3 regions of the Lachnoclostridium phocaeense genome follow, and region 1 is predicted to be linked to each of the others. Evidence: predicted binding sites of a transcription regulator. Region 1 holds the regulator's gene; each other region holds the start of a gene.

Region 1 (7,346 bases):
CCTTCGTGAGCCTTCGTCGCAAATTCAACTGCCCTGTCGATCATATTCATACCTCTTTTTCATCCTCTGCTTCCATCGCTAATGATAATTGTCTCCGAATTCTCCTCTCCCTGCAAAAATAACTTGTCTAAATCATGCATACATCATAGCATCAGTGGACAGAAATAGCAACTCTATTGTTTGATTTCCTCCATTCCCTCTTCTCAGTCTGGCCTCCTGCGCCGTCTGCGGTCTGTCCGTCGGCATCATGTGGCCAGGTACTTTCAGCAAGGCTTCTGCCGCTCTTCCAAAAGGCGGAACGGCCCTGTTTGCCTTACTGGCCCTTGGCGGAGATGTTGGCTGCTCAGCAGGTTCCACCCTGGTAGGCCTGGTATCCGGAGCAATGGATGACAATCTGAAAGCGGGCGTTCTGGCAGGTGTCATTTTCCCGCTCCTTCTGCTGACGGGAATCGCACTCGCCAAAAAACCAAAGGAGGGCTGCTGTAATGAGAGGAAAGCTGTCTGTTGAAAAAACTGAAGAAGGACATACTTTTATCGTATTTTCTGTGGATAATACAGAAACGGTAAACAAATTGACCGTGGACATGCTGGACACCGGACCGGACTCTGCTGTAAAATAGAGCAAAAGGGAAAAAGGAGAATGTTCATGTCCGCAAAACCGTCTGCAAAATACGCACTTATCACAGGAGCCTCCAGGGGCATTGGCCGGGCCTGCGCCCTTCGATTTGCCCGGGAGGGGTGGCACGTCTTTCTCAACTGCCGCTCATCCCTGGATGAGCTGTCAGAAGTACAGGGAGAAATCAACAGCCATTTCCCCGGACACTGTACCCTGGTTCCGGGAGACGTAGGCAGCCCGGCGGATGTCCGGCAGATATTTGAGAAAATTTATCAGATCTGTCCCTGCCTGGACGTGCTTGTCAACAATGCAGGCATCGCCCATATGGGACTGCTCACTGACATGACAGACAGCGAGTGGCAAAGACTTCTTGACACCAATCTGTCCTCCGTCTTCTACTGCTGCCGCAGCGCCATCCCGCCTATGGTGACCCGGAAACAGGGAAGGATTATCAGCATCTCCTCTATGTGGGGAACCGTGGGGGCATCCTGCGAGGCCGCCTACTCGGCCGCCAAGTCCGGCATCCACGGACTGACCAGGGCGCTGGCCAAAGAGCTGGCTCCAAGCGGCATCCAGGTCAACGCCATCGCCTGCGGCGTCATCGACACAGCCATGAACGGCTGGCTTTCTCCCGAAGAGAATCAGGAGCTGAAAGAGGAGATTCCCGCCGGCCGTTTTGGAACGCCGGAGGAAGTGGCGGATCTCGTGTGGCAGATCTCCCATGCTCCCCACTATATGACCGGACAGATCATAGGAATAGACGGAGGGTATATCTGATCTGCCTCAGATCAGATATACCTTCCATTTACGTCTGTGCTTCTTATTTTACAAGCCTCTGGATCTTCTTGCTCTCGTCTGTCCCGGCTTTTTCAAGCAGCTCAAAGAGCAGGGCCTCGTATGTCGTGAGGATGGCTCCCTCCTGCTGTGCTCTTATGAAAGCTGTTTCGCAGTCTGCTCTTCTGCGGCTGGAGACACAGTCTGTCACAAGAACAGGCACATAGCCTGCCTCCTTCAGATCGATCAATGTCTGCAGCACACAGATGTGGGCTTCCACACCGCACAGGATGATATATTTTTTCTCCTGTATCTGCGGACAGCTTCTGATCACATCCTCAAAGGCACTAAAGCGGATTTTTTCTACGAACTCTTCTGTCCCCGCAGCCCGGGTCAGTTCTTTCACTGTACTTCCCAGCCCCTTTGTGTACTGCTGGGTAAGCACCATGGGAATGCCCAATGTGCGCAGCCCCGCCAGCAGGATAGAAGAATTCTCAGTGAGAGCTTCCTTTCTGTCCATGGCAGGCATCAGTTTCTCCTGGTAATCAATGACAATGGCTGCCGTGTGTTCTCTTTCGATCCTCATAAATGCGCCCTCCCCTTTCTTTTATCCTGTTATTTGAGATCCAGCTCCACCGGACAGTGGTCAGATCCCATCACATCTGTCAGTATTTTCGCATCCTCCAGCCTGTCCTCCAGGCATTTGGACACACAGAAATAGTCAATACGCCACCCTGCATTCTTCTCTCTGGCTTTAAACCGGTAGGACCACCAGGAATAGATCCCTTCCCTGTCAGGGTAGAAATAGCGGAAGGTATCAATGAACCCGGCCTCCAAGAGCTCTGTAAATTTCTGCCTCTCCTCGTCTGTAAAGCCCGCGTTCTTCCTGTTTGTCTTCGGATTTTTCAGGTCAATCTCCCTGTGGGCCACGTTCAGGTCCCCGCAGAAGATCACCGGCTTTTTTTCCTCCAGCTTCTTAAGGTAAGCCAGGAAATCTGCCTCCCACTGCATCCTGTAGGGAAGCCTTGCCAGTTCATTCTGGGAGTTGGGGGTGTACACGGTGACAAAATAAAACTCCGGGTACTCCAGGGTAATGACCCTGCCCTCCTGGTCATGCTCCTCCATGCCGATGCCGCAGGATACAGACAACGGCTCTTCCTTCGTAAACACAGCCGTGCCGGAGTATCCTTTCTTCACAGCATAGTTCCAGTACTGATGATAACCCGGGGTCTCCAGGTCAATCTGTCCCTCCTGCAGCTTGGTCTCCTGGATACAGAAAATATCCGCATCCGCCTCCCTGAAAAAGTCTGTAAACCCCTTCTGCACACAGGCCCGCAGGCCGTTCACATTCCAAGAGATCAATTTCATAGTCTAGTTTCTCCTTGTTATCTATTTGCCATCTAATAATATACTTTTCTCAAAAACAGGCCTCTGGCCGGAGCGAGAAATCCCGCCAGGCTGCGGTCCTCCGCCGCTATGACCACCGGGAGCTTGCTGGCATCCCGCCGGCCTGTCCCGATCTCGATCAGTGTCCCTGTCAGGATGCGGACCATGTGGTAGAGGAAGCCCGACCCGTAGTAGGTGATCCTCACCTTCTCCCCGGAGCGCACGATCTTGATATTGTAGATCCTGCGGACTGTATCGTTGGTTTCTTTGTTGTCCGTAAAGCTGGCAAAATTCTTGACGCCGATGAGATATTTCACAGCATCCCGCATGGCTTCTATATCCAGTTTCTCCGGATAATGGTAGCAGTATCTCCTGGAAAACACATCCGGCTTTTCCCGACAGTCTATATAGTATTCGTATTTCTTCCCCTTGGCGCTTTTTCTCGCATGGAAGTTGTTCTTTACAAGTTCCACTTTTAGAACGCGGATATCTTCCGGAAGATAGCGGTTCAGAGCAGCTTTCAGCTCCGCCGGGTCGTAGAGACCGGACAGCTTCACGCTGGCCACCTGTCCCCTGGCATGGACACCGCTGTCCGTCCTGCCTGAGCCGTCCACCTGCACCCGGTATCCCACGATCCTCCCCAGGCTCCACTCTATGATATACTGTATCGTATTGTCCGTTGTCGCCTGCCGCTGCCATCCCTGATAGCGGCTGCCGTCATAGGCAATGGTCAATTTATAGTTTTTCATACACACACACCCGATCTATCTGTAAATCTGAAAAAAACAAATTTTGCATATCAAAAAAGAAGAAGCTGTATATGCTTCCTCTTTTATCATAGCACTTTCCAATAGGATGCGCAATTTATTTCTCACCGGGCTAGATGATATTTTCTCCCCGGAATCCCTCCCGCTTCACCGCATAGAGGACACACCGGGACACTACATCCACGATCAGGAAGCCCAGAGCGATACCGAGGCACGTCTCCAGAAGCACGCCGGTCTCCTGCCCCGCCATGGCTCTGTCCCCACTCACCCAGCCGTACATCATATAGTAGAGATTAGGTCCGGGGATCAGCGGAAAGGCCGATGCTGTCAGGAATATCGTGGCAGGCGCCTTGTTGACCCTGGCCATAATAAAGGCAAATGCCGCTACAAAGACAGCTCCCGCCATGGTAGCCACGAAGTTGCTGGGCCAGAATGCATATACCAGGCAGTAGATGGCCCAGGTGAAAAAGGCCCCGATTCCGGAGAAGAGCACCTGCTTTCCCTGGATCTTAAACCACATGGCAAATCCCACACAGGCCACCGTGCAGGACGCGAGCTGGATGGGCACGCTGTGGTTCAGCGTGAATCCGTCGTAGGCTCCTTCTCCGAGAAGCTGCATGGCAATGGCGATGCCAAAGGCAATACCTGCCGCTCCCAGGACAGAGTTCATGATATTGATAAGTCCGGAGAGGAAATCTCTCTGCAGGATTTCCCGTATCCCGTTGGTGGTGCTCAGGGCACTGATGAGCAGCATGACGATACCTATCATGATCCTGTCCGGATGGGTCCCGATGCCCAGGAAATCCATGCCGATGATGACCGTCTCTGACAGAAAGGCAAGGATAAGATTGTAGATGAGGAGATTATCCTCCCTCTTCCCAAGCCAGTCACCCACAAACATGATCATCAGGGACACAAGTACTGCCACCACGGCATCTGTCAGCCCGCAGCCGAAGAAGACAGCAAACCCGGTCCCTCCCATGACACCCGCCAGATAGGTGACCCACAGGGGCTGCTGCTTCCGGGCCATGACCTCCAGATACCTCCTGTGCAGCTCCCGGGCATCCGGCGTGTGGGCGCACACATATCTGGCCAGATTATTCATATAATCCAGCCGGTCATAGTTGATGCCTGTGGACTCGATATGCCGGATCTGAGTCAGGATCTCTCCCTCCGGCGTCTCCACCGTGATCTGGATATTGCTGGGTATGACGAACACGTCATAGCGCTTGAATCCGTAGCTCTTACACATCCGGTACATGGTGTCGTCCAGCCTGAAATTTTCCGCCCCGCTGCAGAGCATGGCTTCGCCAATATCGAGTATTCCTTCCAAAATACGCTGATAGTCCATTGTCTTATGCATTTCCCCTGTCCAGTATTTTCTTTATCTCGTCCATAAAGGTGTTTACATCCTTAAATTCCCTGTACACGGATGCGAATCGGACGTAGGCCACCTCATCCAGCCTTTTCAGCTCATCCATGACGATCTCACCGATCGTGCTGCTGGGGATTTCCTTTTCCTCCAGGCTGAATATCTTTGTCTCTACTCTGTCGATACACTTCTGTATCTCAGCCGCGGACACAGGTCTTTTGTAGCACGCCCGCAGGATGCCCGTCTCTATCTTTCCGCGGTTGTACTGTTCTCTGTTGTTGTCCTTCTTTATGATGATCAGCGGGATAGTCTCTACCTTTTCATAGGTGGTAAACCGCTTTCCGCAGACATCGCAGGAGCGCCTTCTGCGGATGGAATTACCGTCATCTGCCGGTCTGGAGTCGATGACTCTTGTGTCCGGATGGTTGCAATATGGGCATTTCATCTTGGTCCTCCGTCCTTTCTTCACATATTAAGACAAGTATATATCCCGCTGGCCGGAATTGTCAATTTATTACTTTTTCCTGTGTCCTTTTTCTTCGTGTACCTCTACCAGGATGATATCCGGACCGATTTTCCGGATACACGCAAAGGGAATGACGTACTCACCGGCATCCCCGAACCAGCCGCACAGGAACCCTCCCCTGGGCACGATCACCGACTCGATACAGCCTGTACATTCATCAAATACCAGGTCTGCCACATAGCCCAGCTTCCGGCAGTCGCAGGCATTGATCACTTCCTTCTGCTGAAAATCACAGAGCCTCATGCTGTCACCTCCCCTTTCATCTTATGCAGACGGAAGGAGGTCCGTGACGGCACGAGGCCCTTTCCACTTTCGCTTTCTGTTCTGTTTTACAGCGCCATGACCTTCTCGTTATTGAAGGCTCTGGCAATGAGCACTGTCAGGATGCCTCCCAGCGCCAGGGTCTCTACAAGGGTGACCAGGTACTGGGATATGGTCAGGTCATGACTCAGGATAGCCTGGAGGGCAATGGCACTGTTATAGAATGGAATATAGTAATCCCATGGGCTTCCGTCTCCCATGCGGAACATCGTCAGGAGCCCCGCTACCAGCACGACCATATACACAGGCATGATATAGCTGCTAGCTTCCTTGGTGGTCTTCGCAAAGACGGAGATCAGCGCCACCACGGCGGAGTACAGGAAGGAGAGCGCCACGAGAAGCAGCCCCAGCATCACGATCTGGTCCGCCTTCAGGCTCAGGTTCAGCGCCTCGTCCATGCCTGTCATGGAGTCCATCATAAAGGGCGTACATACGACCATGCCGGCCACATAGATGATGGAGGAAATGCCTGACACCACCATCAGCGCAAACACCTTTCCAAGCACGATGGCGGACCGTTTCACCGGCGCCACGAGAAGACTGGCCATAGTGCCACGCTCCTTTTCTCCCGCGATCATATCCGTGCCTATCCCCATGGCTCCGGCAAAGAGGAGGATCGTGATAAAGTAGGGGAGCATCATGCCCAGCGCCTGACCGCTGGCCTTCTCATCGTCCTGGATCACCATCTCGTCATTGTCAGAATTGACCGTAAATACCGTGATGGCATCCGGGTTGCCCACCCGCCCTGCCAGCAGGGTCTGGCGGTAGGATTCCAGCATGCCCACGGAGATTTCCTGGTATGCCTGGGACGAATAATTCTCAGAGGGATTGTAGTAGGTCTTGACCTGCGGAACCTGGTCCCCCTCCTGGAATCCGGTAACCAGTTCGTCGAAGTCCGCAGGGAACTCTATGAGCAGGTCCGCCTCCCCGTTCAGGATCTGGTCCTCTGCCTTTGTCCTGTCACTGTCAGAGGCCACGGTCCTGACGTCATACTCCATTCCCGCTGACTCGAGAAAGGCCTCAAAGCTGTCCGGCTCGTTCTGCATCCAGACAATAGGTGTATGCTCTTCTATATCTGACTGCATCTGTCCTGCCAGGCTGTTTATGATCGTGAGCAGGACCACCATGATGATGACCGGGAGAAGGAAGACGGAGAAGACCATCTTTTTATCCCTCAGTATCCTGGACATCTCTTTTCCGAATATCTGTCTGATGCCGTTTAACATTTACAGTTCCCCCTTTCTGGCCGAGTAGAGCTGGAAGAACGCGTCCTCCAAGTCGTTTGTGCATGTCTGTGCGAGCAGCTCATCCAGAGTGCCCTCCGCCACCTTCTGTCCGTCAATGATGATGCCGATACGGTCGCAGAGCTTCTGGGCCTCGGACATGATATGGGTGGAGACAATGACCAGCTTTCCCTCATCCCGCAGCTTCTTCAGATAGTCTGTCACACTCCTCGCAGTGATGATATCCAGCCCGTTGGTGGGCTCGTCAAAGATAACGATATCCGGGTCATGTACAAGGCTGACCGCGATGGCCGCCTTCTGCTTCATGCCAGTGGACAGCTCCCGTATCTTCTTGTGGGCG
Region 2 (7,346 bases), on a different contig from region 1:
GGCAGCAGTCCAGGATCTCATCCTCCGTAAGCCGGTAGCGGCGGACGTGGGGATTGCTCCTGCGGATACCGCAGTAGAAACAGTCATTCCGGCAGAAGTTGGTGAACTCGATCAGCCCCCGGATATAGACATCCCTTCCGTAGTATGCATGCCGCACCTGGCGGGCGAGGCGAAAAAGGTACTCTGCCGCCTTCGGAGTGCGGCCGTCGATAACTTGTATCCACTCTTCCTCTGAGAGTGTCTGGTCTCTGTGCAGTTTGCGAATCAGCTCTTCTGTGCCCATATGTCCTCCCTGTCAGCGGCCTGTCCTTACTTGTCCCGGCATCAGGCAGACCATTTCCGGGACTGGGTCCGGGAACAAAAAAGTCTGCGCCGAGGCGCAGACTAAAAAAGTATAAAATACTCCCGCTTGTCCATTTGTAAATGCGCCTTTTTGCTCAGGTGTCACCCTTTACAATCAGTACGTAAATTTTATTTATTATAACATACGGGGCGGAAAATAGAAATACTTTACAGGAACTTTACTTTTTTCTGTTTGCAAATTGACAAACCGGGGGTATACTTGTAGAGATGTGATTTTGCGGTCTGCAGCCGGACAGAGGCGGCCGCCTGGAAAAAGGAGAGAAAGGAATATGAAAAAATATACTTCGCTGGAAAGAGCGTGGATCCTGTACGATGTAGGCAACTCTGCCTTCACCCTGCTTGTGTCCACCATCATTCCCATCTACTTTAACTATCTGGCAGAGGAGGCCGGGCTTTCTTCTGTGACCTATCTGGCCTACTGGGGGTACGCTGCCTCCGTGGCTACACTTGCGGTTGCCTTTATCGGGCCGGTATTCGGCGCCGTGGCTGACACGAAGAATTACAAGAAACCGGTTTTTCTTGTCACGCTTCTGGTGGGAGTGATCGGATGCGTGGCCATGGGATTTGCATCCACATGGCTTGCCTTCCTGATCATTTTTGTCATCGCAAAGATCGGCTATTCTTCCAGCCTTGTGTTCTACGATTCCATGCTTCACGATGTGACGGAGCCGGAACGTCTGGATGATATCTCATCCCAGGGGTACGCCTGGGGATACATAGGAAGCTGCATCCCGTTTATTGTGAGCCTGGGCGTGGTGCTGGGGGCAGGGAGCCTGGGACTTTCTATGCAGGCAGCTATGGGGATCTCCTTCCTCATTGTGGCCGTGTGGTGGTTCCTGTCCTCAACACCGCTTCTGCGTAAGTACCGTCAGATCCACTATGTGGAGAAAGAACCGGGCATGGTCAGAGAGAGCTTTGGCAGGCTGTGGCGGACGCTGAAGGAGCTGATGAAAGACAGGAAGATTCTGATCTTCCTTGTGGCTTACTTCTTTTATATAGACGGTGTGTACACCATCATTGACATGGCGACAGCCTACGGCACCGCCCTGGGACTGGACACGACAGGACTTCTCCTGGCCCTGCTGGTGACCCAGATCGTGGCCTTCCCGTCTGCCATCATCTTCGGAAAACTGACAAAGAAATATCCATCTGCCAATCTGATCACTGTCTGTATCCTGGCTTACACCGGCATTGCCATCTTTGCCATGTTTATGGAGAGCCAGTTTCAGTTCTGGATACTGGCGGTCTGCGTGGGACTGTTTCAGGGAGGCATACAGGCGCTCTCAAGATCTCACTTTGCCAAGCTGATCCCGCCGGAGAAATCCGGGGAGTACTTCGGACTTCTGGATATCTGCGGCAAGGGCGCGTCCTTTATCGGTACTACGCTTGTGGGAGTGGTATCCCAGCTTACAGGCAGCACAAACCTGGGCGTGTCTGTGCTGGCGGTGGTGTTTGTGGCAGGCCTGATCCTGTTCCGCATGTCTGTGAGAAAGAACAGAAATAAATAAGTGGATAAAATATTTTTTCAAGGCTGGCTGTAACAGGCTGGCCTTGCGTTGTTTATGGAGCGATTTTATACAATTCTACTTGTAAATGTTATAAAAATGATTTTATCCTCTCAGACGTCTGACGAACTTCTCCAGTCGTCCGATGGCTTCTTTTAAATCTTCAAGAGAGTAGGCGTAGGAGATACGCAAGAACCCTTCGCCGCAGTCCCCAAAGGCCGTCCCGGGTACCACAGCTACTTTCTCTTCCTGGAGGAGCCGGGTGGCGAATTCCTCGGAAGTCATGCCGAACTCCCGGATGGAGGGGAAGGCGTAGAAGGCGCCGAAGGGCTCAAAGCACTGAAGGCCCATTTTCCGGAATTCGTTCATAAGGAACCGGCGTCTCTGGTTGTAGGACTCCCGCATGTTCTCCACGTCTTTTCCGCAGTTGCGAAGGGCCTCCACAGCGGCATACTGGCTTGTGGTGGGAGCGCACATGATGGCGTACTGATGGATCTTTGTCATCTGTTCCACAATGGGGGCAGGTCCGCAGACGTAGCCCAGACGCCAGCCTGTCATGGCAAAGCCCTTGGAGAAACCATTGATGACAAGAGTCCGCTCCCGCATGCCCGGAAGGGAAGCGATGGAGCAGTGCTGTCCGCTGTAGGTAAGCTCAGAGTAAATCTCATCGGAGACTACGTAGAGATCGTGTTCTTTGACTACCTCTGCGATGGGTTCCAGATCTTCCCTTGTCATGACCGACCCGGTGGGATTATTTGGAAACGGAAGCACAAGGATCTTTGTCCTGGGAGTGATGGCGGCCTCCAGTTCCTCTCGGGTCAGTCTGAAGGCATTTTCATGCTTCAGCGGTATGGTCACCGGGACGCCGTCTGCCAGCACGGCGCAGGGCAGGTAGGACACATAGCTGGGCTGGGGGATGAGCACTTCATCTCCGGAATCCAGCATAGCGCGGAAAGCCAGGTCGATGGCCTCGCTGCCGCCTACAGTCACCAGCACTTCGCTGGCATGGTTGTAGGTGACGTGGATGGTCCGTTCCAGGTAGCGGCTGATCTCGATCTTCAGCTCCTTCAGACCTGCGTTGGATGTATAGAAAGTGCGGCCCCTCTCCAGAGAGTAGATTCCTTCCTCGCGGACACGCCAGGGGGTGTCAAAATCCGGTTCCCCCACACCCAGGGAGATGGCGTCCTCCATCTCGCTTACGATGTCAAAGAATTTCCGGATGCCCGAGGGGGCCAGAGAGACTGCTTTTTTTGAGAGTGGGTTTCTTGTCATGGTGTAATCAGCATCCTTTCTCCTTTTGTTTTATTGGCCAGGATTGTTCCGTGGTCTTTATATTTTTTCAGAATAAAATAGGTGGCTGTGCTGACCACCTCGTCGATAGGAGACAACTTGCTGGAGACAAAGCGGGAAATTTCCTGCAGAGTTCGTCCTTCGATGGTGACAAGCAGGTCATAGCCGCCGGAGATCAGATATGTGGCGGACACCTCGGGATAGTTGTAGATGCGCTCGGCGATCTTGTCAAATCCCTGATCCCTCTGCGGGGTGACACGCACTTCGATGAGGGCGTTGACAAGCTCCACTCCTGCCTTGTCCCAGTCGATCAGCGTGTGATATCCGCATATAATATGTTCTTTTTCCATGGCTGCCACTTCGTTTGCGATAGTGACTTCGTCGGTTCCGAGAAGTACAGCCAGCTCCTTCAGATCGATCCTGCTGTTTGTCTCAAGGGTGAGCAGGATCTGTTTTCTGATTTTATCCATTCGTTTTCCTCCTTCTTTAATTTCATGATATAGGGTCCATTATAAGACAGTTCTTTTGGTTTGTCATTCCTCATTTGAAAAATTTGTGCTATAGTAGGTCTTAAATAAGATGAGGAGGCGACAGATCATGGTCATTTGCGGCATTCAGAAACTGACTCTTCTGGACTACCCGGGAAAGGTGGCATGTACAATTTTTACAGGCGGCTGCAACTTCCGTTGTCCGTTCTGCCACAACGCGGATCTGGTGACTGGAAAACCTGAGGTGACTGTAACCGGGGAAGAAATCTTCCGGTTTCTGAGAAAAAGGCAGGGGCTGCTGGACGGGGTGTGCATCAGCGGCGGGGAACCTCTGCTGCAGCCGGATCTGGAGGATTTTATAAGAGGGGTGCGCTCGCTGGGGTACAGTGTGAAGCTGGACACTAACGGAAGTATGCCGGATAAGCTGGAGAGTCTGGCGGAAAAGGGACTTCTGGACTATGTGGCCATGGATCTGAAAAATTCACCAGAGCATTACGGACGTACCATCGGAGCGGAGGCGTATGATGTGGGGAACATTGACCGGAGTATCCGGTTTCTCATGGGCGGGGAGATCCCCTATGAATTCCGCACCACTGTGGTGAGGGAGTTTCACCAGAAGGCAGATTTTGAGGAAATGGGCAGGTGGATAGAGGGAGCGGATCAGTATTTCCTCCAGCAGTTCATGGACTCGGGGCATGTGATCGCCCCCGGCCTTCACGCCTACGATGAAAAGATCCTTTTACAGGCTCTGGAGATCGTGAAAAAGTACGTGAAAACCGCGCAGATCCGGGGATTGTGATCATTACGTAAAGAATACATAATAACAATATGTTGTGTGAGATGGAAAAATAAACACACAATATATTGTTATTTTTATTGACTGCATCAAGGGCAGGGTGATATGATATAGGAACTGGGACGAAAATAAATACAGTGAGATTAAGAAAGATAAAAAGGGGAGGTTGTCGTATGTACCAGGTAGTAAAAAGGGACGGGCAGATCGCGGATTTTCATATAGACAAGATCAGCGCGGCCATCACAAAAGCCTTTGAAGCACAGCAGAAACAGTATCACCCATCCATCATTGACATGATGGCTCTGAAAGTGACGGCGGATTTTGAGCCGAAGATCAAAGATGATCTGATCCAGGTGGAGCAGATCCAGGACAGTGTGGAGCGGGTGCTGGTCCAGGCAGGCTACGCGGACGTGGCCAAAGCCTACATTCTCTACCGGAAGAACCGGGAGAAGATCCGCAATCTGGGTTCCACCATGCTGAACTATAAAGAGATTGTGGATAACTATGTCAATATCAATGACTGGCGGGTGAAAGAGAACTCCACTGTCACCTACTCGGTAGGAGGTCTCATCTTAAGCAACTCGGGAGCCATCACAGCCAACTACTGGCTCTCGGAGATCTATGACCAGGAGATCGGCCAGGCCCACCGGAACGCGGACATCCACATCCATGACCTCTCCATGCTGACAGGCTACTGCGCGGGCTGGTCATTAAAGCAGCTGATCCAGGAGGGCTTAGGAGGCATTCCGGGCAAGATCTCTTCCTCCCCGGCAAAGCATCTGAGCGTGCTGTGCAACCAGATGGTGAACTTCCTTGGCATCATGCAGAACGAGTGGGCAGGAGCCCAGGCTTTCTCCTCCTTTGATACATACCTGGCGCCCTTTGTGCGGGCAGACCACCTGGACTACGAGGGCGTGAAGAAGTGCATCGAGTCCTTCATCTACGGCGTGAATACACCTTCCCGCTGGGGAACCCAGGCGCCTTTCTCCAACATCACTCTGGACTGGACGGTGCCCGATGACCTGGCCAACCTTCCGGCTATCGTAGGGGGAAAGGAGATGGATTTCACCTACGGGGACTGCAAAAAAGAGATGGACATGATCAACAAAGCGTTTATCGAGATCATGATCGAGGGGGATGCTCACGGAAGAGGTTTCCAGTACCCCATCCCCACCTACTCCATCACCAGTGATTTTGACTGGTCAGACACAGAGAACAACCGTCTTCTCTTTGAGATGACGTCCAAATACGGAACCCCCTATTTCTCCAACTATATCAACAGCGACATGGAGCCCAGCGATGTGCGCAGCATGTGCTGCCGACTCCGGCTGGACCTTAGGGAACTGCGGAAAAAGTCCGGCGGCTTCTTTGGAAGCGGGGAGAGTACCGGTTCTGTGGGCGTAGTTACCATCAACATGCCCCGGCTTGCCTACCAGTCGGAGAATGAGGAAGAGTTCATGGAGCGGCTGGACCGGCTTATGGACATCTCCGCCAGATCCCTTCATGTGAAGCGGACTGTTATCACAAAACTTCTGGAGGGCGGGCTGTACCCCTACACAAAGAGATATCTGGGCAGCTTTGAGAACCACTTCTCCACTATCGGACTTGTGGGAATGAACGAGGCCGGACTGAACGCAAAATGGATACAAAAAGACATGACCCACCCGGAGACCCAGGAATTTTCCAAGAGGGTGCTGAACCATATGCGGGAGCGGCTCTCCGGCTACCAGGAGCAGTACGGCGACCTGTACAATCTGGAGGCTACCCCGGCGGAGTCCACTGCCTACCGGTTTGCAAAACACGATGTGGAGCAGTTCCCGGATATCATCACAGCGGCGGAAGGAAACGGAACGCCCTACTATACAAACAGTTCCCATCTGCCGGTGGGGTACACAGAGGATATTTTTGACGCTCTGGATATCCAGGACGATCTGCAGACACTGTACACGTCGGGAACCGTATTTCACGCGTTCCTGGGGGAGAAGCTGCCTTCCTGGAAATCAGCGGCAGCCCTGGTGCGCAAGATCGCGGAGAACTACAAGCTGCCCTACTACACGCTCTCGCCGACATATTCCATCTGCAAGGACCACGGTTACATTGCAGGGGAGCACTACACCTGTCCGGAGTGCGGAGGTAAGACGGAAGTGTACAGCCGTATCACAGGCTACTACCGCCCGGTGCAGAACTGGAACGACGGAAAGACACAGGAGTTCAAGGACAGAAAAGTCTACGACCTGAGCCACTCCCATTTCCATGCTCACTTTCAGACAGAGGCGGCGGAGACCGGGATTGGGGAAAAAACGGCAGCGGTGGATGTTGTCGAAGCTCCGGTGAAACTGCTTTTCACAACCAGCACCTGTCCAAACTGCGCCATCGCAAAGAAGGCGCTGGAGGACGCCCACATGGAGTACAAAGTGGTGGATGCGGAAAAACATAAAGATCTGGCGCAGAAATACAAGATCATGTCAGCGCCGACCCTGGTGGTGATCAAGAAAGACGGGGTGGAGAAGCTGACCAACGCTTCCAATATCAGGAAGTATGCGGAAGGATAGAAAAGCGATAGAAAAACTCCGCAGGCTGTACGGTCTGCGGAGATATTTTTTGCCGGCAACAGCAGATGCGGTTACCGGCGGATGTAGAACATGATCTTGGTGATATACTCGTCCTCGTCGTCCGTTGTGATATGATCGTTGATGCAGAACTCGTAGGAGTCAGATATGATCTGGAGAGAGTTGGCTTCACAGTAATCCAGAAGCTTTGTGTAGGACTGGCCGATAGACAGGTAGTTGCCTATGTGGTAGGTGCACACGCACTGCCCGGCGGGGAGCAGGCGGATCTGCTCATTCATCTGCTCTGTCTTTTCCACAGACAGGAAAGCATCGGAAGCCTCCACAAAACGTCCCG
Region 3 (7,346 bases), on a different contig from region 1:
CCATTATCAGAAAATTCTGATAGAATGTTATAAACGAACATGAAGAGGAGGCAGTTCTTCGTGTATTGTTATGTAGCTGTTTGTAAAGGAAAATCGCAGAGAAAAAAGAAAAAGGGGGCATTTTATGTTTGAATCTATCAGTAATGCAATCTATGCGATCGACGATGTGATCTGGGGATGGTGGATTATCATCCTCCTCTTTGGAACCCATGTATTTATGACATTCCGCACTGGCTTCATCCAGTGGAAGTCTATCAGCAAGGGAATCAAGCTTTCCGTTACGAGAGATCCTGAAGCGGAAGGTGAAGTATCCAACTTTGGAGCCCTGACTACAGCCCTGGCGGCTACTATCGGAACCGGCAACATCGTCGGCGTGGGAACAGCCATTGCTCTTGGAGGCCCCGGAGCGGTGCTCTGGTGCTGGCTCTCCGGTGTGTTCGGGATCGCCACAAAGTATTCCGAGTCCCTGATCGCCGTGAAATACCGCGTGAAGACAAAGGACGGACGTATGCAGGGCGGTGCCATGTACGCTCTCTCCAGAGGACTGAAATGGCAGCCCTTCGGCAAGATACTGGGACTTATCTTCGCTATCTTCGCTGGCTTTGCATCCTTTGGTATCGGATGTGCCACGCAGGTGAACGCTATCGCTAACATCGTGGAGGAGAACGTGGGGATTCCTGGCTGGATCATCGGTATCGTGATCGCAGTGCTGACAGCCATCGTTATCTTCGGCGGCATCAAATCCATCGCAAACGTGTGTGAGAAGCTGGTGCCCTTCATGGCCATCTTCTATGTGCTGGGATGTCTCATCATCCTCGGCATCAACTACGATTATATCATCCCGGCCATCAAGACGATCTGCACCTTGGCCTTCACACCGGGCGCCGCGGCAGGCGGACTTGTGGGAACAGGTATCATGGCAGCTATGAGATTCGGTGTTGCCAGAGGCCTTTTCTCCAATGAGTCAGGTATGGGCTCCGCTCCCATCGCGGCTGCAGCAGCACAGACAAGGAACCCGGTGCGTCAGGCGCTGGTATCCTCCACAGGTACATTCTGGGATACAGTTGTTGTTTGTCTTATGTCCGGACTTGTTATCGTGACATCTGTTATGAAGAACCCGAATATCAATGCGGATGAGATTGAGGACGGCGGTGTCCTGACAACACTTGCTTTCCAGCAGATCCCCTATCTTGGACCTATCATCCTGACACTTGGTATTATCTGTTTCGCATACTCTACTGTTCTTGGATGGGCTTATTACGGAGAGCGTGCAGTTGAGTACTTTGCCGGGAAGAAAGTTATTTACGTGTACCGTACCCTTTACATCCTTGTGGCAGCGATCGCTCCTATCGTCGCCCTGGACGTTGTATGGGCTCTGGCAGACATCCTGAATGCGCTGATGGCTGTGCCTAACCTGATAGCTGTACTCCTTCTGTCCAATGTTATAGCAAGCGAGACGAAGAAGTACATAAACGATCTGGACGCCTGGTCCGAAGAACCTGTACCGGTTATTGACGACTGATCGAAATTAAAAGGTAAAAAAGTTCTTGACAAAAATGCTTTGTCAGAGTAAAGTATTGTATATCAAATAAATATTCTATAAACCGATGAGAAAGAGAAGTAGATTATCACAGCAATGTCAAAGAGAGTGGCAGATGGTGAGATTGCCATACAGGGCGGATATTTGAATGGACTTTCGAGGGCAGCTTGAAAACTTTGAATAGTGAGTATGGCTTGTCGGGAACCGAACCCGTTATCAATCAGGAGTGTATGTTAGTACATGAGAAAGTGGACATTTGTCAATTTGAGTGGTACCGCGATAATAAAGATTTTATTACCGTCTCAAACCTTTAGGTTTGGGACGGTTTTTTTTGTTATTTCCGGCGCTCCACAGATTTTCTCTCCTGTACGGCAGCAAAAAAACAGATCAATAGTAAAGGAGAACAAAACAATGATGAAAAGAAAAATGATGGCAGTAGTATTAACGATGGCGATGACAACAGCGATGGCAGCAGGATGCTCCGGCTCCTCTGACACTTCCGGTTCCGGTGAGGACAGCTACACAATAGGTATCTCACAGTTTGCGGAGCATGGATCCCTGGATAACTGCAGGGAGGGCTTCCTTAAGGGTCTGGAAAACGAGGGCATCGTTGAGGGAGAAAATCTGACAGTAGAATACCAGAATGCAGCGGCTGACATGGGAACGGCAAGTCAGATCTCGGACGCCTTTGTATCTGACAAGGTGGATCTGATCTGTGCTATTGCAACCCCCACTGCCCAGAGCGCTTACAACGCAGCCATGGATACAGATATCCCGGTTGTTTACACAGCGGTGACAGATCCGGTAGCAGCAGAGCTGGCGGACGAGGATGGCAATCCGGTGGGGAATGTGACAGGAACCTCCGATGAACTTCCTATTAAGGAGCAGCTTGAAATGATCCGTCAGATGCTTCCGGAGGCTGAGACAGTGGGAATCATGTACACCACAAGTGAGGCAAATTCTATCTCTGCTCTGGAGACCTACAAGGAACTGGCGGGAGATTACGGTTTTGAGATCGTGGAGAGCGGCATCAGCTCCACGGCAGATATCTCCCTGGCAGCGGACGATCTTATCAGCAAGGTGGATTGTATCACCAATCTGACAGACAATACAGTGGTTGCCTCCCTGCCGACAATCCTTGAGAAGGCAAATGAGAAAGGCATCCCGGTATTCGGAAGCGAGATCGAGCAGGTAAGGATCGGCTGCCTGGCGGCGGAAGGCCTGGACTATGTGGCTCTTGGAGAGCAGACAGGTGAGATGGCGGCAAAGATCCTCAAAGGAGAAGAGCAGGCATCCGATATGGCTTATGAGACCATTACAGAGCCAGGCTTCTACGTAAATACAAAAGTGGCGGAAAATCTTGGCGTCACCGTGCCGGAAGAACTGGCACAAAACGCGGTGGAAAGCTTTGACGAGATCACAGAGTCATCCGCTGAATAGAGAATCAAAGCAGAAGGCGAGGCAGTTTTCATGGATTTTATCATAACAATACTGGAGCAGGGACTGATCTACGGGATCCTGGCCCTGGGTGTATACATCACATATAAAATACTGGATTTCCCGGATCTGACAGTGGACGGCAGCTTCCCGCTCGGGGGAGCTGTGACAGCCCTCCTTATCACAAACGGCATCAATCCCTATCTGAGCCTGCTGGCCTCCTTTGGAGCGGGGGCCCTGGCAGGGATCTGTACAGGGCTGATCCACGTAAAAGGGAAAGTAAGGGATCTGCTGTCCGGGATCATCATGATGACCGCACTGTGGACCATCAATCTGTATATAGCGGGCACATCCAACGTGCCGCTGTTCTCCCAGGACAGCATCTTTAAAAATGACTGGCTGGATGGGATCGTGCCGGAGGATCTCTCGGGTTATACCACATTGATCATTATCCTGATTCTGACAGTGATCGCCAAGGTGCTGCTGGATCTCTATCTGAAGACAAAATCCGGTTATCTGCTGCGGGCGGTGGGAGACAATCCGGTGCTTGTCACTTCCCTGGCAAAAGATCAGGGCAATGTGAAGATCGTGGGTCTTGCCATTGCCAACGGACTGGTGGCTCTGGCGGGAAGCGCTTTCTGCCAGGAGGAGCGGGTGTTTGAGATATCCATGGGAACGGGCGCCATCGTCATCGGACTTGCCAGCGTGATCATAGGAACCAGCCTTTTCAGAAAGATCACCATTATGCAGGCTACCACGGCGGTGCTCATCGGATCCGTGATCTACAAAGCCTGTGTGGCTGTGGCCATTCGCAATTTCCAGCCCCAGGCCATGAAGCTGATCACAGCGGTATTGTTCCTTGTTATTCTGATTATCAGCATGGAGAGAAGAAAGAAGGTGAAGACAGATGCTGGAACTGAAAGGAATTCATAAGTATTACAACCCCGGCACTGTCAATGAGATGTGCCTGTTTCAGAATTTTGATCTGAAAGTGGAGGACGGGGAGTTCGTGTCTGTAGTGGGCAGCAACGGCTCTGGAAAGACGTCCATGCTGAACATCATCTGCGGCAGTATCCCGGTGGAGGCCGGGAAAATATATATCAACGGCACGGACATTACAAAGGAGAAAGAGTTCCGGCGTAACCGCCGGATCGGACGTGTATACCAGAACCCTGCCATGGGCACCTGTCCCTCTATGACCATACTGGAGAACATGTCCCTGGCGGACAACAAGGGAAAGGTCTATGGCTTTGGCAGAGGGACCAGCAAAGCCAGGATCTCCTATTACCGGGAGAACCTCTCTCAGCTTGGGCTGGGACTGGAAGACAAACTGGACATCAAAGTAGGCTCCCTCTCCGGCGGGCAGCGGCAGGCCATGGCTCTTCTCATGTCAACCATGACGCCCATTGAATTTTTGATCCTGGATGAACATACAGCGGCCCTGGATCCAAAGACGGCGGAGCTGATCATGGAGTTGACAGATAAGATTGTGAAGGAAAAGAAGCTGACTACCATCATGGTTACCCATAATCTCAGGTACGCAACGGAGTACGGCGACAGACTCCTCATGATGCACCAGGGAGGTATCGTCCTGGACATGAAGGGGGAGGAGAAGCAGAAGGTTTCCGTGGATGAAATCCTGAAGCTGTTCAATGAGATCAGTATTGAGTGTGGAAATTGAAAAACAGTCTCATATAAGTATACAAAAATAAGAGCCTTCAGAGGCTCTTTTTTTGTGAAATATTTTCACGGTATTTCATTGACGGGGACAGATGCGGGATGGTAATATAGATAAGACATTTTTGCACAGCATATTGTGAAAATATAAAATACAAACACTAAATATAGCGCATGTGGGGATGCGCGAAAGATGGTGTGTCCATAAAGGAGAAACAGGTTTTATGAGAAAAGACAACGTGAAAGTAGTAAAAAAGGACGGTACAAAGGAATCCTTTAACGTCCAGAAAGTAGTGGTGGCAGTCAACAAATCTGCCTACCGCGCTCTCATTAAATTTACAGATGAGGAGCTGAAGTTCATCTGCCGGTTCGTGGAGGAGAAAGTGGATGATCTGGACATTACGGAAGTGCCCATATCCCAGATGCACAATGTGGTGGAGGGAGCCCTTGAGAAGGTGAATCCCGTGGTGGCAAAGAGCTACCGGGATTACAGGAACTACAAGCAGGATTTTGTCCAGATGCTGGATGACGTGTACAAGAAGAGCCAGTCCATCATGTATATCGGGGACAAGGAGAACAGCAACACGGACAGCGCCCTTGTATCCACAAAGAGGAGCCTTATTTTCAACGAGCTGAACAAGGAGCTGTACAAGAAATTTTTCCTGACCGTGGAGGAGATACAGGCCATCCGGGATGGCTACATCTACATCCACGACATGTCGGCCAGGAGAGATACCATGAATTGCTGCCTCTTTGACGTGAAGTCCGTGCTCACAGGGGGATTTGAGATGGGGAACCTGTGGTACAATGAACCAAAGACGCTGGACACAGCCTTTGACGTCATCGGGGACATTGTCCTGAGCGCGGCCAGCCAGCAGTACGGCGGTTTTACAGTGCCCAGTGTGGATGATATACTGGAGCCATTTGCCAGAAAATCCCACGAGAGACTTATCAAGAAATACAGAGATCTGGGTCTGGACGAGGAGACCGTGCAGAAGGTGGCCTGGGCAGATCTGGAAAAGGAGATGGAGCAGGGCTTCCAGGGATGGGAGTACAAGTTCAACTCCGTCTCCTCCAGCCGGGGAGACTATCCTTTTATCACTGTGACAGCGGGAACGGTTCCCAGTAAATACGGAAAACTTGTGACTATGAAGATGCTGGAAGTGCGGAAAAACGGACAGGGAAAAGAAGGACACAAAAAGCCTGTGCTCTTCCCCAAGATCGTGTTCCTCTACGACGAAAAACTCCACGGTCCCGGCGGGGAGATGGAGGATGTGTTCGAGGCGGGGATCGACTGCTCTGCAAAGACCATGTACCCGGATTGGCTTAGTCTTACCGGAGAAGGCTATGTGGCCAGCATGTACAAAAAGTATGGAAAAATTATCAGCCCCATGGGATGCCGGGCATTTCTGTCACCCTGGTATGAGCGCGGCGGCATGGAGCCGGCGGACGAGAAGGACGAACCGGTCTTTGTGGGAAGGTTCAATATCGGTGCCATCAGCCTTCATCTGCCGATGATTTACGCAAAGGCGAAGCAGGAGAGCCGGGATTTCCATGAGGTGCTGGACTACTATCTGAACCTGATTCGCCAGCTTCACCTGCGGACCTACGACTACCTTGGAGAGATGAAAGCCTCCACCAACCCTCTGGCCTACTGCGAGGGCGGTTTCTACGGCGGCCACCTGGGACTGTACGACAAGATCAAGCCGCTTCTTAAGTCGGCCACAGCCTCTTTTGGCATCACGGCACTGAATGAGCTGCAGCAGCTCCACAACAAGAAATCTCTTGTGGAGGACGGGCAGTTTGCCCTGGAGACACTCCAGTATATCAATGACAGGGTGAATGAGTTCAAGAAAGAGGACGGACGTCTCTACGCCATTTACGGGACACCGGCGGAGAACCTTTGCGGCGTGCAGGTGCAGCAGTTCCGGAAAAAATATGGTATCATAGAGAATGTATCGGACCGGGAGTACGTGAGCAACAGCTTCCACTGTCATGTCACCGAGGACATCACGCCTATCCAGAAGCAGGACCTGGAAGGAAGGTTCTGGGATTTAAGCAACGGCGGAAAGATCCAGTATGTGAAATACCCGGTCAATTATAATAAAGAAGCCATCCGTTCCCTGGTGCGCCGGGCCATGGCAAAAGGCTATTACGAGGGGGTCAATCTGTCTCTTGCCTACTGCGATGACTGCGGACACGAGGAGCTGTCCATGGATGTGTGCCCGGTGTGCGGAAGTACAAATCTGACAAAGATCGACCGCATGAACGGCTATCTGTCCTACTCCAGAGTCAAAGGGGATACAAGGCTCAATGAGGCCAAGATGGCGGAGATCGCAGAAAGGAAGAGCATGTAGGACAATGAGATACCACAATATTACGAAAGACGATATGCTCAACGGGGACGGCCTCCGGGTAGTGCTCTGGGTGGCCGGATGCTCCCACGCCTGCCCCGGATGCCACAACCCTGTTACCTGGGACCCGGCAGGAGGGCTTCCCTTTGAGGAGGAGGCCCGGCAGGAGATATTCCGGGAGCTTGACAAAGACTATGTCAGCGGCATCACCTTTTCCGGGGGAGATCCGCTCCACCCGGCCAATCTGGAGGGAGTGACAGCCCTTGCGGCGCAGATCCGGGAGAAATATCCGGACAAGACCATCTGGCTCTACACAGGAAGCACCTGGCAGGAAGTGA

What was found. Region 1 encodes NrdR, which represses ribonucleotide reductase genes. Its sites were predicted from a motif close to CACAANATNTTGTG; they were not measured.
Region 2: Q5911_RS09780 (ribonucleoside triphosphate reductase) is a predicted target of NrdR. The motif match lies at 4,502-4,515, and genes of this name have one in related genera.
Region 3: nrdD (anaerobic ribonucleoside-triphosphate reductase) is a predicted target of NrdR. The motif match lies at 4,783-4,796, and genes of this name have one in related genera.

What each region holds. Positions count from the first base shown of each region.
Region 1 is NZ_CAUGIN010000027.1:9,872-17,217, reverse strand. Features, by position in the region: gene Q5911_RS11555 (HD domain-containing protein) at 1-44, opposite strand, end outside; partial or broken gene Q5911_RS11550 (MFS transporter) at 191-508, shown strand; gene ymfI (elongation factor P 5-aminopentanone reductase) at 647-1,393, shown strand; gene Q5911_RS11540 (isochorismatase family protein) at 1,437-1,976, opposite strand; gene xth (exodeoxyribonuclease III) at 2,006-2,758, opposite strand; gene truA (tRNA pseudouridine(38-40) synthase TruA) at 2,791-3,525, opposite strand; gene Q5911_RS11525 (threonine/serine ThrE exporter family protein) at 3,656-4,906, opposite strand; gene nrdR (transcriptional regulator NrdR) at 4,899-5,360, opposite strand; gene Q5911_RS11515 (PRC-barrel domain-containing protein) at 5,430-5,684, opposite strand; gene Q5911_RS11510 (ABC transporter permease) at 5,771-6,988, opposite strand; gene Q5911_RS11505 (ABC transporter ATP-binding protein) at 6,989-7,346, opposite strand, start outside.
Region 2 is NZ_CAUGIN010000019.1:30,772-38,117, reverse strand. Features, by position in the region: gene hydE ([FeFe] hydrogenase H-cluster radical SAM maturase HydE) at 1-283, opposite strand, end outside; gene Q5911_RS09800 (MFS transporter) at 633-1,871, shown strand; gene Q5911_RS09795 (aminotransferase class I/II-fold pyridoxal phosphate-dependent enzyme) at 1,974-3,140, opposite strand; gene Q5911_RS09790 (Lrp/AsnC family transcriptional regulator) at 3,137-3,628, opposite strand; gene Q5911_RS09785 (anaerobic ribonucleoside-triphosphate reductase activating protein) at 3,756-4,445, shown strand; gene Q5911_RS09780 (ribonucleoside triphosphate reductase) at 4,616-6,994, shown strand; gene Q5911_RS09775 (MerR family transcriptional regulator) at 7,066-7,346, opposite strand, start outside.
Region 3 is NZ_CAUGIN010000002.1:61,083-68,428, reverse strand. Features, by position in the region: gene Q5911_RS01225 (alanine/glycine:cation symporter family protein) at 125-1,522, shown strand; T-box leader at 1,599-1,848, shown strand; gene Q5911_RS01220 (ABC transporter substrate-binding protein) at 1,955-2,980, shown strand; gene Q5911_RS01215 (ABC transporter permease) at 3,011-3,910, shown strand; gene Q5911_RS01210 (ABC transporter ATP-binding protein) at 3,885-4,658, shown strand; gene nrdD (anaerobic ribonucleoside-triphosphate reductase) at 4,879-7,011, shown strand; gene nrdG (anaerobic ribonucleoside-triphosphate reductase activating protein) at 7,016-7,346, shown strand, end outside.